2 regions of the Rhizobium beringeri genome follow, and region 1 is predicted to be linked to the other one. Evidence: predicted binding sites of a transcription regulator. Region 1 holds the regulator's gene; the other holds the start of a gene.
What was found. The regulator LexA, encoded in region 1, represses DNA repair genes until DNA is damaged. The targets are predictions, from matches to a motif close to TGTTCNNNNTGTGTTCNG.
Positions count from the first base shown of each region.

Region 2: the regulator LexA is predicted to act here: its motif matches at 6,204-6,221, upstream of recA (recombinase RecA).

Region 1 is NZ_SILG01000001.1:1,700,232-1,708,261, forward strand. It holds gene ELH03_RS08715 (ComEC/Rec2 family competence protein) at 1-1,125, shown strand, start outside; gene lexA (transcriptional repressor LexA) at 1,106-1,825, opposite strand; gene ELH03_RS08725 (VOC family protein) at 2,024-2,920, shown strand; gene kdsA (3-deoxy-8-phosphooctulonate synthase) at 2,917-3,762, shown strand; gene eno (phosphopyruvate hydratase) at 4,008-5,282, shown strand; gene ELH03_RS08740 (FtsB family cell division protein) at 5,420-5,740, shown strand; gene pdhA (pyruvate dehydrogenase (acetyl-transferring) E1 component subunit alpha) at 5,886-6,932, shown strand; gene ELH03_RS08750 (pyruvate dehydrogenase complex E1 component subunit beta) at 6,948-8,030, shown strand, end outside.
Region 2 is NZ_SILG01000001.1:2,115,824-2,123,853, reverse strand. It holds gene ELH03_RS10775 (flagellar biosynthetic protein FliO) at 1-1,005, opposite strand, end outside; gene cckA (cell cycle histidine kinase CckA) at 1,305-3,908, shown strand; gene ELH03_RS10765 (pseudouridine-5'-phosphate glycosidase) at 4,147-5,073, opposite strand; gene ELH03_RS10760 (carbohydrate kinase family protein) at 5,162-6,106, opposite strand; gene recA (recombinase RecA) at 6,336-7,430, shown strand; gene alaS (alanine--tRNA ligase) at 7,585-8,030, shown strand, end outside.

The DNA of each region.
Region 1 (8,030 bases):
TCGGGCTATCAGCTGTGGAAGGACCGGCGCGTCCGCGAAAACGCCTTCCTGAAGCTGCCGGTGTTTCGGCCCATCGTTACGGTTGCGGGTTTCTTCGGCGGCGTCTTTCTGACCTCGCTGATCGGCGGCTTTTCCACCGCGCTGTTTTCCATCGAGCATTTTCATCGCCTGACCGCCTACGGCCTGCCGGCAAACCTCGCGACGATGCCGATCATCTCCTTCATCATCATGCCGGCTGGCCTGCTGGCGATGCTGCTCATGCCTTTCGGTCTGGACGTTTTGCCTTGGAAGGTCGTCGGATTCGGCCTCGATCTGGTGATCGCTGTCGCAAAGACGGTGTCCGGCTGGGGTGGCGATATCGGCATCGGCCGCTTGCCCGCCTGGTATTTCGCGATAGCCGTCGCAGGCTTTCTGCTGCTGACGCTGCTCCGCACCCGGCTGCGCCATATCGGCACATCGATCATCGTGGTCTCGACGCTCATCCTGCTGCTTCTGCCGGCTCCCCGGCCGCCGGATCTGGTGATTTCGGAGGATGGTGGTCTCGTCGCAATCGTCGAGGCGGCGGCCATGGCGTCCAACCGTGAAAGACCGCCGGATTTCATCTTCGACCAGTGGCAGAGAGCGCTGGTCCTGCCGACGCATCACCCGCCGAAGATGCTGGAGGGTCCTGCTATCCCGCCGGAGGGAGAAGACCGCCGCGTCAGGCTTTCCCGCGATCAGCAGAACGAAGCAAGGTCGGCGATGCGGGCGGCTGCAGCTGGTGGTGAAGCAAACCGCTTTTCCTGCGTCAAGAAGGCCTGGTGCACATCAAGGCTTGGCAATGGTCATGTGGTTGCTGTCATCGATAACGCCGCCTATCTCGGTCCGGCATGCGATGCGGCCGATATCGTCGTGACGTCGGTCCGACTGCGCTTCAACAGCTGCCGCTCAGGGGCGACGCTCTTCACCGGCGAAACGCTGCGCAGGACCGGTTCCGTCGAGTTGCGCTTCGCCGACGCCGGCCTGGAGGTCGCAACCGCATTCGATGCATTGTCGCGGCCGTGGATGCGGCATCGCGCCTATGATTGGCGCAGCAACAGTTTTGCCGAATCCGGACTGCCTGATGTCAGTGATAGCGGCGAATGAGGCCGACGAGCTTGCCCTGAACCTTGACGCGATCCGGCCCGAAAATCCGGGTCTCGTAGGCCGGGTTGGCCGCTTCCAGTGCGATCGAGGCGCCCTTGCGGCGGAAGCGCTTGAGTGTCGCTTCCTCGTCGTCGACGAGAGCAACGACGATGTCGCCAGGGCTTGCGGTGCTGCCGTTGCGAATGATCACGGTGTCGCCGTCGAAAATGCCGGCGTCGATCATCGAATCGCCTTTGACCTCCAGCGCATAATGTTCACCGGAACCGAGCATGTCGGCAGGAACGACGATGTCGTGGGTGTTGTTCTGGATCGCCGAGATCGGAACGCCGGCGGCGATACGGCCCATGACCGGCACGGAGACCGAGTTGCCGTTGTCGGCGACGGGTTTTGCGGGAGCAGGATTAGCGACCGGCTGCGGCTTGCCAAGGCTGCCCTCGATGACGCTCGGCGAAAAGCCGCGCCGGGGCTGAATGCTGGGGCTGTAGGCTTCCGGAAGCTTGATGACCTCGAGCGCGCGGGCGCGATTCGGTAGGCGGCGAATGAAGCCACGTTCCTCGAGCGCCGTAATCAGCCGGTGAATCCCGGACTTGGAGGCGAGGTCCAGGGCATCCTTCATTTCGTCGAAAGATGGCGGAACGCCGGATTCCTTCATGCGCTCATGAATGAAAAGGAGAAGCTCCTGTTGTTTGCGCGTGAGCATCGACGTTGTGACCTCGTGATTGAAACAAATCCAGAACAGACACTATATGTTCCATATGTGTTCCGCAAGTAGCTAAATTTCCGTAAAACTTGGTGCCAACTCGTTGAGATTTTTATTTTCATTCGCCGGATTGGGACACATCTCTTGCATTGAGGGGCGCGCCGTCGCACATCTCTTGCCGTTTCCAGGAGGGATATCATGAACGAGCATTCCGCCAAACCGCACCCGCTGGATCATGTCGTGCTGCCCGTCGTCAATATCGATCTGGCGCGCGAGAGGCTCGGCAAGCTCGGCTTCACCGTTGCCGCCGATGCACGCCATCGCTTCGGAACGGAAAACGCCTGCGTCTTTTTTGCTGACAAGACCTATCTGGAACCGCTGGGGATTGCGAGTGTCGAGGAGAGCGAGGCATCGGCGCGCCTAGGCAATGTCTTCACCGCCCGCAACCGGGCCTTCCGCTTCCGCTGCGGCGAGGAGGGACTTTCGGGGCTTGCCTTCGGTAGTAAGGATGCCAGCATCGATCATCAGAACTTCGTCGGCAACGGATCGAGCGCCGGCGAGATGCTGCAGTTCACCCGGCCGATGACGATGCCGGACGGTTCCGAGAGCATTGCCGGTTTCAAGCTGGCCTTTGCCGGCGACTTGCGCGCGCCCGATCTCTTCCTTTTCAGCGTCGAGCGCGTCAATCCGCTGCCGGCCGACCGCGGCGCGCTGGAAACGCATGCCAATGGCGTCACCGGCATTGCCGAGATCGCGCTCTGCGCGCCTGATGCCGCCGCTTTCGCCGCCTTCGTCGGCCTTGCCGTGGCGCAAGCGGCAGTCGAGAAAACCGGTTTCGGCGTCAATGTCGCGGCGTCGAACGTGAAAATCAGCCTGATGACGCCGGAAGGGCTGGAAGCCTATTTCGAGATCGCAGGCTCATCCGCCGATCGCGGCCTGCGTGGCCGGGCAATCCTCTTCATTGTCGCTGATCTTGCCGTGACAGAAGCGCATTTGGCTGCTAACGGGGTGACATACACGCGCAAGAACAATCGCATTCTGGTGAAGCCCGCGCCCGGGCAGGGCACGCTCTTCGCCTTCGAGGAGACACGATGAGCACTGAGACGAATTCCGAAGTCAAGATCGGCGAAGGCCAAGGCCAGGTCACCTTTTCCAATACCGGCCGCCTGTCGCTGATTGCCGGTCCCTGCCAGATGGAGAGCCGCGACCACGCCTTTATGGTTGCCGGTACGCTGAAAGAGCTTTGCGGAAAGCTCGGCATCGGCCTCGTCTACAAGAGCTCCTTCGACAAGGCGAACCGCACCTCGCTCTCGGCTGAACGCGGCATCGGAATCGAAAAGGGCATGGAGGTCTTTGCCGACCTCAAGAAGGAATTCGGCTTTCCTGTCCTGACCGACGTTCATACCGCCGAGCAATGCGCCGAGGTGGCAAAGGTCGTCGACGTCCTGCAGATCCCGGCCTTCCTTTGCCGACAGACCGACCTTCTCATCGCCGCCGCCAAGACCGGCCGCGTCGTCAATGTCAAGAAGGGCCAGTTCCTCGCTCCCTGGGACATGAAGAACGTCCTGAGGAAGCTCAATGCCAGCGGCAATCCGAACGTGCTGCTGTGCGAGCGCGGCGCCTCCTTCGGTTATAATACGCTGGTTTCCGACATGCGTTCGCTGCCGATCATGGCGGCTATGGGCGCGCCCGTTATCTTCGATGCCACCCATTCCGTGGCGCAGCCGGGCGGGCAGGGCGATTCCTCCGGCGGTCAGCGGGAATTCGTGGAAACACTGGCGCGCGCAGCAGTGGCTGCCGGTATTGCCGGCGTCTTCGTCGAAACCCACCAGGACCCCGACAATGCACCTTCGGACGGCCCCAACATGGTCTATCTCAAGGACATGCCGCGGCTGCTTGAAAAGCTGCTTGCCTTCGATGCGGTCGCCAAGGCTTGACGTTCAACAGCCTGACATGATCGTGCTATAGGCATGTCGCGAAAAAGTGTGCAGCGGTTTTGCGACAACGACATGCGGAAAGCCAAAGACCTAAAGCGTGGCAAGCGAATCTGAAAGATCGCGACGCGCTTTAGGCGAGATCCGAACGCTGGTTCGAAGGCTGGAAATTGCAGCATTGTAATTTGCACGCCTTCGACTAAGACAGGTTTCGAACCGACTTATCACCCACCGAGCAGGAAGAACCCATGACTGCAATCACCGATATCATTGCCCGCGAGATTCTCGATAGCCGTGGCAACCCCACCGTCGAAGTCGATGTCTATCTCGAAGATGGCAGCATGGGCCGCGCGGCCGTTCCCTCGGGCGCCTCGACGGGTGCGCATGAGGCGGTCGAGCTGCGCGACGGCGGCAAGCGCTACCTGGGCAAGGGTGTCGAAAAAGCGGTGGAAGCCGCCAACACCGAGATCTTCGACGCGATCGGTGGCATCGACGCCGAGAACCAGATCCAGATCGACAACATCATGATCGAGCTGGACGGCACGCCGAACAAGTCGCGCCTCGGCGCCAACGCCATCCTCGGCGTGTCGCTCGCCGTCGCCAAGGCTGCCGCCCAGGCGTCCGGCCTGCCGCTCTACCGTTATGTCGGCGGCGCTTCCGCCAGCCTGCTGCCGGTACCGATGATGAACATCATCAACGGCGGCGCCCATGCCGACAATCCGATCGATTTCCAGGAGTTCATGATCCTGCCGGTCGGCGCCGATTCGATCGCCGAAGCCGTGCGCATGGGGTCGGAAGTCTTCCATACGCTGCGCAAGGAACTTGCCGCGCAGGGCCATAACACCAATGTCGGCGACGAAGGCGGTTTCGCACCGGGTCTGAAGAGCGCTTCGGAAGCCCTCGACTTCATCGTCAAGTCGATCGAGAAAGCCGGCTACAAGCCGGGCGAGGACATCTACCTCGGCCTCGACTGCGCCTCAACCGAATTCTTCAAGGACGGCAAATACGTTCTCGAAGGTGAAGGCCGCACGCTGGAATCGGGCGCCATGGCCGAATATCTGGCCGAACTCGCCGCCAAGTATCCGATCATCTCGATCGAGGACGGCATGGCCGAAGACGACTGGGACGGCTGGAAGACGCTGACCGACCTGGCCGGCAAGAAGACCCAGCTCGTCGGCGACGATCTCTTCGTTACCAACTCCGCCCGTCTTCGCGACGGCATCCGCATGGGCGTCGCCAACTCGATCCTCGTCAAGGTCAACCAGATCGGCTCGCTGACGGAAACGCTCGATGCCGTCAACACGGCGCACAAGGCGGCTTACACCGCCGTCATGTCCCACCGCTCCGGAGAGACCGAAGATTCGACCATCGCCGATCTCGCGGTCGCCACCAACTGCGGTCAGATCAAGACCGGCTCGCTGTCGCGTTCCGACCGTCTTGCCAAGTACAACCAGCTGATCCGCATCGAAGAGGGCCTCGGCCCGCAGGCCCAGTATGCCGGCCGCTCGATCATTCGCGGCTGATCGGATCTGATTTCCAATGGTTTGACCCGCGCCTTGCCGGCGCGGGTTTTTTATTGCGCGGTTTTTAGAGTCAACGAACGGTTAATCTCTGCGCGTTAGATTGAACGAATTGGTAATGCGTTCAAGAGCATGCGTGTATGTGGACAAAGCATCATAAGAAGAGAAAGATCGGTCGCTTCGTCATTCCGGCCATGACGGTCGCCTTCCTCTCCTATTTCGGTTATCATTGCATTCATGGCGATTACGGCCTGCGCGCAACGGAGTCGTTCGAGCATCAGCGTGTTGCGCGTGAAAAAGAGCTTGCAGTCTTGAAGGCGAAGCGCGAACATCTGGAAAATCAGGTCGCGCTCCTCAGTGACGGCTCGCTCGACAAGGATATGTTGGACGAAAAAGCGCGTTATCAGCTCAATATGTCGCGCGCGGACGAGATCGTCATATTCAACCACTATTCCAATTAACCGGAAACAGGTTAATTGGAATTTTCATAGCTTTTCCAATAATTTAGCGCCGAATACGAGCCATGCAATTATGGCATTGCTGCGGTCATATTTCTTCCCTATGGTACGCGCGACCAAGAAACGACAAACCCATAGGGAGGGTTGAATGGCGCCGCGAAAGACCGCGACCGTTTCCAGCCGCAAAACTGCAGCAAAACCGGCAGCCAAAGCATCGAATGGAGGTCCTGTAGCCGACTTCGATCGCAATGAAGAGCTCAAGGCCTATCGCGAGATGCTGCTGATCCGCCGCTTCGAGGAGAAGGCCGGTCAGCTTTACGGCATGGGCTTCATCGGCGGCTTTTGTCACCTCTACATCGGTCAGGAAGCTGTCGTCGTCGGCATGCAGATGGCGCAGAAGGAAGGCGACCAGGTCATCACCGCCTATCGCGACCATGGCCACATGCTGGCAACCGGCATGGAAGCGCGCGGCGTCATGGCGGAACTGACCGGGCGTCGCAGCGGCTATTCCCACGGCAAGGGCGGCTCGATGCACATGTTCTCGAAGGAGAAGCATTTCTATGGCGGTCACGGCATCGTCGGTGCCCAGGTCTCGCTTGGAACGGGTCTTGCCTTCGCAAACCGCTACCGCGGCAACGATAATGTCTCCATCGCCTATTTCGGCGACGGCGCTGCCAACCAGGGCCAGGTCTACGAGAGCTTCAACATGGCTGCTCTCTGGAAGCTGCCGATCGTCTATATCGTCGAGAACAACCGTTACGCCATGGGTACGTCGACCGCGCGCGCCACCGCACAGTCGAACTACTCGCTTCGCGGATCCGGCTTTGGCATCCCCGGCATTCAGGTCGATGGCATGGACGTCCGCGCCGTCAAGGCTGCGGCCGACGAGGCGCTCGAACATTGCCGTTCCGGCAAGGGCCCGATCATTCTCGAAATGCTGACCTATCGTTATCGCGGTCACTCCATGTCCGACCCGGCGAAGTATCGCTCCAAGGACGAAGTGCAGAAGATGCGCTCCGAGCATGACCCGATCGAACAGGTGAAGGCACGCCTCGTCGAAAAGGGCTGGGCTTCCGAAGACGATCTGAAGGCGATCGACAAGGATGTCCGCGACATCGTCGCCGACAGCGCCGATTTCGCCCAGGCCGATCCGGAGCCGGATGCATCCGAGCTCTATACCGACATTCTGCTCTAATCGGGGAGGGAACCCATGCCTATCGATATCCTCATGCCCGCCCTCTCTCCGACCATGGAAGAAGGCACACTGTCCAAATGGCTGAAGCAGGAAGGTGACAAAGTCACCTCCGGCGACGTGATTGCCGAAATCGAAACCGACAAGGCGACGATGGAAGTCGAAGCCGTCGATGAAGGGATCATCGGCAAGCTGCTCGTCGATGCCGGCACCGAAGGCGTCAAGGTCAATACCAAGATCGCCGTGCTGCTGCAGGACGGCGAATCCGCTTCGGACATTTCCGCCGCCAAGCCGGCGGCCGCGGCAGCGCCTGCGGTTGCCCAGGAAGAGAAGCCGACCAACACCGGTTCTGCCTCCGCACCGCTTCCGGCCGAGCCGAAGGCTGTCGTTCCGAATGACCCCGAAATCCCGGCCGGCACCGAAATGGTGTCGACCACCGTGCGCGAAGCGCTCCGCGACGCCATGGCCGAAGAAATGCGCGCCGACGAAAACGTCTTCGTCATGGGCGAGGAAGTCGCCGAATACCAGGGCGCTTACAAGGTCACGCAGGGGCTGCTGCAGGAATTCGGCCCCCGCCGCGTCGTCGATACACCGATTACCGAGCATGGCTTTGCCGGCGTCGGCGTCGGTGCCGCAATGGCCGGTCTTCGGCCGATCGTCGAATTCATGACCTTCAACTTCGCCATGCAGGCGATCGACCAGATCATCAACTCCGCCGCCAAGACGCTCTATATGTCCGGCGGCCAGATGGGTGCTCCGATCGTCTTCCGCGGCCCGAATGGTGCTGCGGCTCGCGTCGGCGCCCAGCACAGCCAGGATTATGCAGCCTGGTACAGCGCAATCCCCGGCCTGAAGGTCGTCATGCCCTATACGGCATCCGACGCCAAGGGCCTGCTGAAGGCTGCGATCCGCGATCCGAACCCGGTCATCTTCCTCGAAAACGAAATTCTCTACGGCCAGCACTTCGATGTGCCGAAGCTCGACAATTTCGTTCTGCCGATCGGCAAGGCCCGCATCCATCGTCCGGGCAAGGACGTCACCGTGGTCTCCTTCGGCATCGGCATGAGCTATGCGACCAAGGCTGTCGCCGAACTCGAAAAG
Region 2 (8,030 bases), 420 kb from region 1:
GATGCGGGCGACTTCCTTCTGCAGTTCGGTATCGGCGCCGGTGATCGGGGCAAGCTCGGGATCACGGCGTGGCAGGTTGGCCGGCTGCGGCACGGCTTGGCGAGGCGCCTGGTTTGCCGGCGCCGGCACGATGCGTTCGGCCGTCAGATTGTTTGACATTTCCTCTTCCAGCACCCGCTGGAAATCATGACGGGTCGCCGCTGCCGACTGCGCAGCCGCATCGTCTTCGGCCGTTCCAGGTGCGACGCGCGCGGCCGCCGGCATGTTCTGGACGGACGGGGCGGAAACCTCAGGTTCGATTCGCTGTTGCGGCAGCACGCGCTGGCGGGCGGCATCGAGGATCTCGGCGGCGCTTGAGGCATCGTGAAACGGTGCGGGCTGCGCGGCTGGGGGAGCGGCGGGGCGCTCCTGCGGGCGTGGCTGGGGCGGGACGGCGCGCAGAGGATTGTCGCGTTCGGCCGACAGCGGAGCTGTTACGGGCTCTGCCGGAAGAGGGCTCGTGACCACCGGCGGTGCCACGGCCGACGGTTCTGGGCGCGGGCGCGGCTCTGGCGAAACCGGCGCAGAGAAAGTGGGCTCTGCGGCCGGCTCGACACGGGCTGCGACCGGTGGGCGCGGTGGCGAGACCGGCGGTGTTTCCGGCCGCACGACAGATATCGGACGCTGCTCGACGGGCTGCGGGCGGTCGGCGCTTTCCGGCTGTTCGGCCGCTACGGGCAGGATACGGCTTTCGATGACGATATCGCTCGGGCCGCCGATCATGATCAGGTGCTCGACGTCGTCGCGGCGCACCAGCACCAGCCGGCGACGGGCATCGACGGCTGCGGCATCCAGCACCTGCAGCCGGGGCTGCCGGTTGCGGCCGCCGCGCACGAAGGGCGAGGGCGCCCGGCTGCGGATCACCCAGAGCACGATGATGAGCAGGAGAAGCGCCAGACCGACGCCACCGGCGGCAAGCAGGAAACGGCTGCCATACTCTCCGACAACATCATCCAACATAGTCACTCACTCCATTTCGCATTCGGCACATATTGACGACTTTTCCGTTCCTTAGGCAAGGGCCGCCGATGCTGTCCAGTCACGGGAGAACGCGATTTCGTGTTCCGCTGCCAGGCGCTCGGCGACCTTGCGCACGGGCAGCAGCGTTGGGCTTCTGGGGCAGATGGCGCTGTTGCCTGTGAATTCAAGCAGTCTTGCCGGCCAGCGGTGTTTTTGCCGACGCGGCAAATTGCTAAGAAGGAAAGAGTGCCTGATTCCTGCTTCGTGTTCGTGCTACGAAGCAGGAGGGCTTATGTGAGGAATATATGACGAAACCGCGTCAGGCCGACGACTATAACGCACCGCTTGTGGATCGTGGGGGGCGTTCTGGCACGGTCTTGCGCATTCTTCTGCTGGCGCTCGTGCTGATCGCTGCCGCCGGCGCCTTCGTCTTCTTCAAAAAGTCGCTCGACAACGAGGTCGTGCTTGGCGGTCTCGGCGTGCTCGCCATGGTCGGCATCTTCTTCCTGGTATCCTCGGTCATCGGCTTCATCGAGGTGATGCCGCAGCGCCAGTCCGACAGCCTGGCGCGCGCCTTCCTCAACAGCCATCCCGACGGAACGCTGATCACCGACGAAAAGGGCCGGATCATCTATGCCAATGCCGCCTATGGTGCGCTGACCGGCGCACGCAAGGCGACCGAGGTGCAGACGCTGGAAACGCTACTGTCGCGCCATCGCGAATCCAACGAGGCGCTCTACAGGCTGGTCAACGGTTTGCGCGAGGGCAAGGAAGGCCGCGAGGAATTCCGGCTGCTGCGTGCCGTCGGGCCTGGCAGCAACAGTTCCGGCGCCCATTGGTACCGGCTGAAGGCACGACTGCTGCAGCCAGAGGAGAATGGCGGCAAGCCGCTGCAAATCTGGCAGATTACCGACATCACCACTGAGCGCGACGACCAGGAGCGCTTCTTTAAGGAATTGCAGAACGCGATCGACTATCTCGACCATGCGCCGGCCGGCTTCTTTTCCGCCGGCAGGAAGGGCGAGATCTTCTACCTGAATGCGACGCTTGCCGAGTGGCTGGGTCTCGACCTGACCAAGTTCGTGCCGGGCTCGATGACGATCGGCGACGTCGTGGCGGGCGAGGGGCTGGCACTGATTCAGTCGGTGCAGGCCGAACCCGGCCTGAAGAAGACCGTGACGCTCGATCTCGACCTGCGCAAGAGCAATGGCCAGAGCCTGCCGGTGCAGATCATCCACAGTGTCACCTCGATGCGCGACGGCGCACCCGGCGAAAGCCGGACGATCGTGCTGGCGCGTGAAAAGAGCGATGCCGGCGGCCAGTCCGCTTCGGCCGCCGCAATGCGCTTCACTCGCTTCTTCAACAACACGCCGATGGCCATCGCCTCGGTTGACGGCGACGGGCGCATCCTGCGCACCAATGCACCATTCCTGAAGATGTTCTCCGGTGTCGTCTCGCGCGATGACCTCGAAAAGGCACCGCGCCTCGAAACCATCGTGCAGGAGAGCGATCGGCCGCATCTCGCCGCGGCGCTGGCGGCGGCCAAGGACCGGCAGGGCGACATTGCGCCGCTCGACACCCGCACACCGACCGACGAGGCGCGCTATTTCCGCTTCTATGTCAATGCCGTCATCGACCAGAGCGACGAGGCGCCCGAGGAGGCCGCGATCGTCTACGCCGTCGAGGTGACCGAGCAGAAGGCGCTGGAAGCGCAGATGGCGCAGACGCAAAAGATGAATGCTGTGGGAACACTCGCCGGCGGCATCGCGCATGATTTCAACAACGTGCTGACGGCGATTCTGCTTTCCTCCGACCATCTGCTGCTGCAGGCGCGGCCGGCCGATGCCAGCTTCGCCGACCTGATAGAGATCAAGCGCAACGCCAACCGCGCCGCCGTGCTGGTGCGCCAGCTGCTCGCCTTCTCGCGCAAGCAGACGATGCGGCCCTCGGTGCTGAACCTGACCGATGTCGTCGGCGACCTGCGCATGCTGGTCGACCGGCTGCTTTCCGGCACCAATGTCAGGCTCGACGTGCAATATGGCCGCGACCTCTGGCCTGTCAAAACAGACCTTTCGCAGTTCGAGCAGGTGCTGATCAACCTCTGCGTCAATGCCCGCGACGCGATGCCCGAGGGTGGCACGCTGACGCTGCGCACCCGCAATCTGACCGCCGCCGAGGTCTCCGCCTTCAACTACACCTACATGCCGGCCGAGGACATGGTGTTGATCGAAGTCGCGGATAACGGCACCGGTATCGCGCCCGAGATCATGGACAAGATCTTCGAACCGTTCTTCACCACGAAGGATGTCGGCAAGGGCACCGGCCTCGGTCTCGCCATGGTCTACGGCATCGTCAAACAGTCGGGCGGCTACATTCAGCCGGAATCCGAAGTCGGCAAAGGCACGACCTTCCGCGTCTTCCTGCCGCGCCACATCCCGGAGCCGGCGGTGGCCGCCGAAGCAGGCTCGATCGACGGCGCCATCGCCGGGGCCGAAGTGGTGCCGCTGCCGGTATCGCCGCAGCAGCCGGAGGACCTGACGGGATCGGCCGTCATCCTTCTCGTTGAAGATGAGGAGGCGGTGCGCCGCGGCGGCAAGCGCATGCTGGAAACGCGCGGCTATACCGTGCACGAGGCTGGCTCAGGCGTCGAGGCGCTCAGCATCATGGAAGAGCTCGACGGCAAGGTCGACATCGTCGTCTCCGACGTCGTGATGCCCGAAATGGACGGTCCGACGCTGCTGCGTGAGCTGCGCAAGACCTATCCCGACATGAAATTCATCTTCGTCTCCGGTTATGCCGAAGATGCCTTTGCCCGAAATCTGCCGCCGGAGTCGAAATTCGGCTTCCTGCCGAAGCCCTTCTCGCTGAAGCAGCTCGCCGTCGTCGTCAAGGAGACGCTGGACGGCTGAGGGAAGGGATGGTCGTCGGGGACGCTGTGCCGTGCAGGCCCCCTCTGCCCTGCCGGGCATCTCCCCTACAGGTGGGAGATCACAAGGGGCGAACGCTTGCCATCACATCAATGCTTCACCGAGTTGAAAAGGACATTTGTTCAGAAAGCCGGTGCTTCCAGCTAATCTCCCCACCCGTGGGGGAGATGCCCGGCAGGGCAGAGGGGGCTTGCCGGGCATCGTCGACAGCCGGTAGTCCTCATTCCCCCAGCGCCACCGCGATCTCAGCAGCAAGCCGTGCGTTGTTTTCGACGAGCGCGATATTGGTCTTGAGGCTCTGGCCGTCCGTCAGGTCGAAGATGGTCGACAGAAGATAGGGCGTAACCGCCTTGCCGGTGACTTCGTCGCGCTCGGCGCTGTCGAGCGCCCGCTCGATATAGATTTCCATCTCCTCGCGCGCGATCTCGTCGGCCTCCGGTACCGGATTGGCGACGAGCATGCCGCCGTCGACGCCGAGCTGCTCGCGCACCGTCTGGAAATTGGCGATGGCGGCCGGGCTGTTCAACGACAGCGGGCTGCGGATGCCCGAGGAGCGCGACCAGAAGGCGGGAAATTCCTCGCTCTCATAGGTGACGACAGGCACGCCGCGGGTTTCCAGCACTTCCAGCGTCTTTGGAATGTCGAGGATCGCCTTGGCGCCGGCGCAGACGACGATGACGCCGGTGCGCGCCAGTTCCTCGAGATCGGCTGATATGTCGAAGCTTTCCTCGGCGCCGCGATGCACGCCGCCGATGCCGCCTGTGGCAAAGACACGGATGCCAGCGCGCGCCGCCGCGATCATCGTCGCCGCGACGGTGGTGGCACCGGTGCGGCGCTCGGCGATGGCGAAGGCGAGATCGGCGCGCGACACCTTCATCACTTCGGTCGCCTTGGCGAGTTGCTCCAGTTCCGCGGCTTCAAGACCGATATGCAGCGTGCCGTGAATGACGGCGATCGTTGCCGGCACAGCACCCTGTTCGCGGATGATCGCCTCGACGCTGCGGGCCATTTCGATATTGCCGGGATAGGGCATGCCGTGGGTGATGATGGTCGATTCCAGCGCCACCAGCGGCGCGCCGCGCTGCTTGGCGCTGGCGACTTCCTTCGAATAGGCGATCGGCAGAAGAGGGGAGATGGGCTTGGTCATGGTCTTGTCCTGTGATCGACAGAGCATGATGCCGAAAAGTGTGAGCGGTTTTCGGACGACATCATGCTCAACTATTTAATTAGCCGCTTCAATGCAGAATTCTGACCTGGGGAACAAGGGCAAGCGCCTCATTCAGCAGATCGGGCGTCAGATTTTCGTTGACGGCGTGCCGCGACTGCACGGTCAGTATGGCGGCCGCAGTGCCGTGGCGGACGGCTTCTTCGAGCGGCAGGCCTGATATCAATGCGGCGAGTGTACCGGCCGCAAGAGAATCGCCTGCACCCGTAACATCGGCGACGGTGTCGGCGATCGGCGGCTGCAACGTCACGGCGCGGCCATCGCAAAGCGCGACGAGCTCGCGCCGGCCGCGGGTGACGACGGCGTTCCTGATGCCGATCTCATTCAGCAATGGCGGCCAGCCGGCAGCCTCTTCCGACCGCTCACCGGCAAGGGCGGCGGCTTCAGCCTCATTCAGAAACAGGTAGTCGATTTCCCCGATGCAGGGTTTCAGCCTGACGACCTTGGCCGGCGAGATGGCGATTGCCGCAACGGGCTTGGCGAGTGAACGAGCCTTCGCGACGATCGCCGCGATCGTCTCTTCCGGCAGGTTGGCGTCGAAGAGGATGAAATCATGGGCGGCGAAGGCCTCCCGCACCCAGCGGATGGAGAGACGCCGCGGCACGAAGAAGCGGTAGAGATCCATGTCGGCAAGGGCGATCACCAGATTGCCGTCCTTCTCGATGATTGCCGTATAGCTCGGCGTCTTGCGGTCGAGGAAGACGAAAGGCCGGTCGTCAATGCCGGCGAAATCGGCAGCTTCTCCGACCATCTCGCCCATCGGATCGCCGCCGCGCGGCGAGATCATCGTCACCTGAAAACCAAGCCTTGCGAGGTTGCGCGCCGCATTGAAGCCACCGCCGCCCGGCTCCTCGAACCAAGTGCCGGGATTGCTGGCGCCAGGCGCCGTCTCGCCCGAGATGCGGCCACGCCGGTCGATATGGGCACCGCCGAGAACGAGAATTCTTTTTGTCATCTGAGCCGCTCTCCCGACGCCCGGAGTGCGAATCGATGCGATGCGCATTGCACCGCTCGCGCCAGCACTTCAGACCTAAGCCGTTGCTTTTCATCGATAAAACAAATACAGAACACGGGCCGTTTTACCTTTTTCTTTCAATTATTTGATCGCCTATTGCGAAAATGGAACAAATAGGGTACAAACTCGACATTGCTTGAGCGGCTTCAATAACCTAAAGGTGGATCGGATGTCTCAGAATTCATTGCGGCTGGTAGAGGACAAATCGGTGGACAAAAGCAAGGCGCTTGAAGCGGCACTCTCACAGATAGAGCGGTCGTTCGGCAAGGGCTCGATCATGAAACTCGGCTCCAACGAGAATGTTGTCGAGATCGAGACGATCTCGACCGGCTCGCTTGGCCTCGATATTGCACTCGGCGTTGGTGGCCTGCCGAGGGGCCGCATCATCGAGATCTACGGGCCGGAAAGCTCTGGTAAGACGACGCTTGCACTGCAGACGATTGCCGAAGCACAGAAGAAGGGCGGCATCTGCGCCTTCGTCGATGCCGAACATGCGCTCGATCCCGTCTATGCCCGCAAGCTCGGCGTCGACCTGCAGAACCTTCTGATCTCGCAGCCCGATACCGGTGAGCAGGCGCTCGAAATCACCGATACGCTGGTGCGCTCCGGCGCCGTCGACGTTCTGGTCGTCGACTCGGTCGCCGCACTGACGCCGCGCGCCGAAATCGAAGGCGAGATGGGCGACAGCCTTCCCGGCCTGCAGGCACGACTGATGAGCCAGGCGCTGCGCAAGCTCACCGCTTCGATTTCCAAGTCGAACACCATGGTAATCTTCATCAACCAGATCCGCATGAAGATCGGCGTTATGTTCGGTTCGCCGGAAACGACGACGGGCGGCAATGCGCTGAAATTCTATGCCTCCGTGCGCCTCGACATCCGCCGCATCGGCGCGGTCAAGGAGCGCGAAGAGGTGATCGGCAACCAGACCCGCGTCAAGGTCGTCAAAAACAAGATGGCGCCGCCCTTCAAGCAGGTCGAGTTCGACATCATGTATGGCGAGGGTGTTTCCAAGACCGGCGAACTGGTCGATCTCGGCGTCAAGGCCGGCATCGTCGAAAAGTCGGGCGCCTGGTTCTCCTATAACAGCCAGCGTCTCGGCCAGGGCCGTGAAAACGCCAAGACTTTCCTGCGCGACAATCCGGATCTCGCCCGCGAGATCGAACTGTCGCTGCGCCAGAATGCCGGCCTGATCGCCGACCGCTTCCTGCAGAACGGCGGACCGGACCCCGATGACGGCGATGGCGATGCCACTGCGGAAATGTAATTTTCGCGCTTAAACTCATCGGACAGTTCCAACCGGCCGCATTCCTGATGAGAATGCGGCCGGTTTTGTTTGTCTGCTGGACAGTGGCGGGGGTGAACGTTAAAAGCCGATGAATTTAAATTTACCTGCCTCCGGCAGCATTGAAGGGCATAGCATGAGCGGTGTGAACGATATCCGGTCGACCTTCCTCGACTATTTCAAGAAGAACGGCCATGAGATCGTTCCGTCGAGCCCGCTCGTGCCGCGCAACGACCCGACGCTGATGTTCACCAATGCCGGCATGGTGCAGTTCAAGAACGTCTTCACCGGCCTCGAAAAGCGTCCCTATTCGACGGCGACGACTTCGCAGAAATGCGTGCGAGCCGGCGGCAAGCACAACGACCTCGACAATGTCGGCTATACTGCACGCCATCTGACCTTCTTCGAGATGCTCGGCAACTTCTCCTTCGGCGACTATTTCAAGGAGAATGCGATCGAGCTTGCCTGGAAGCTCGTCACCGAAGGCTTCGACCTTCCGAAGAACCGCCTGCTGGTGACCGTCTATTCCGAGGACGAAGAAGCTGCGACGCTGTGGAAGAAGATCGCCGGCTTTTCCGACGA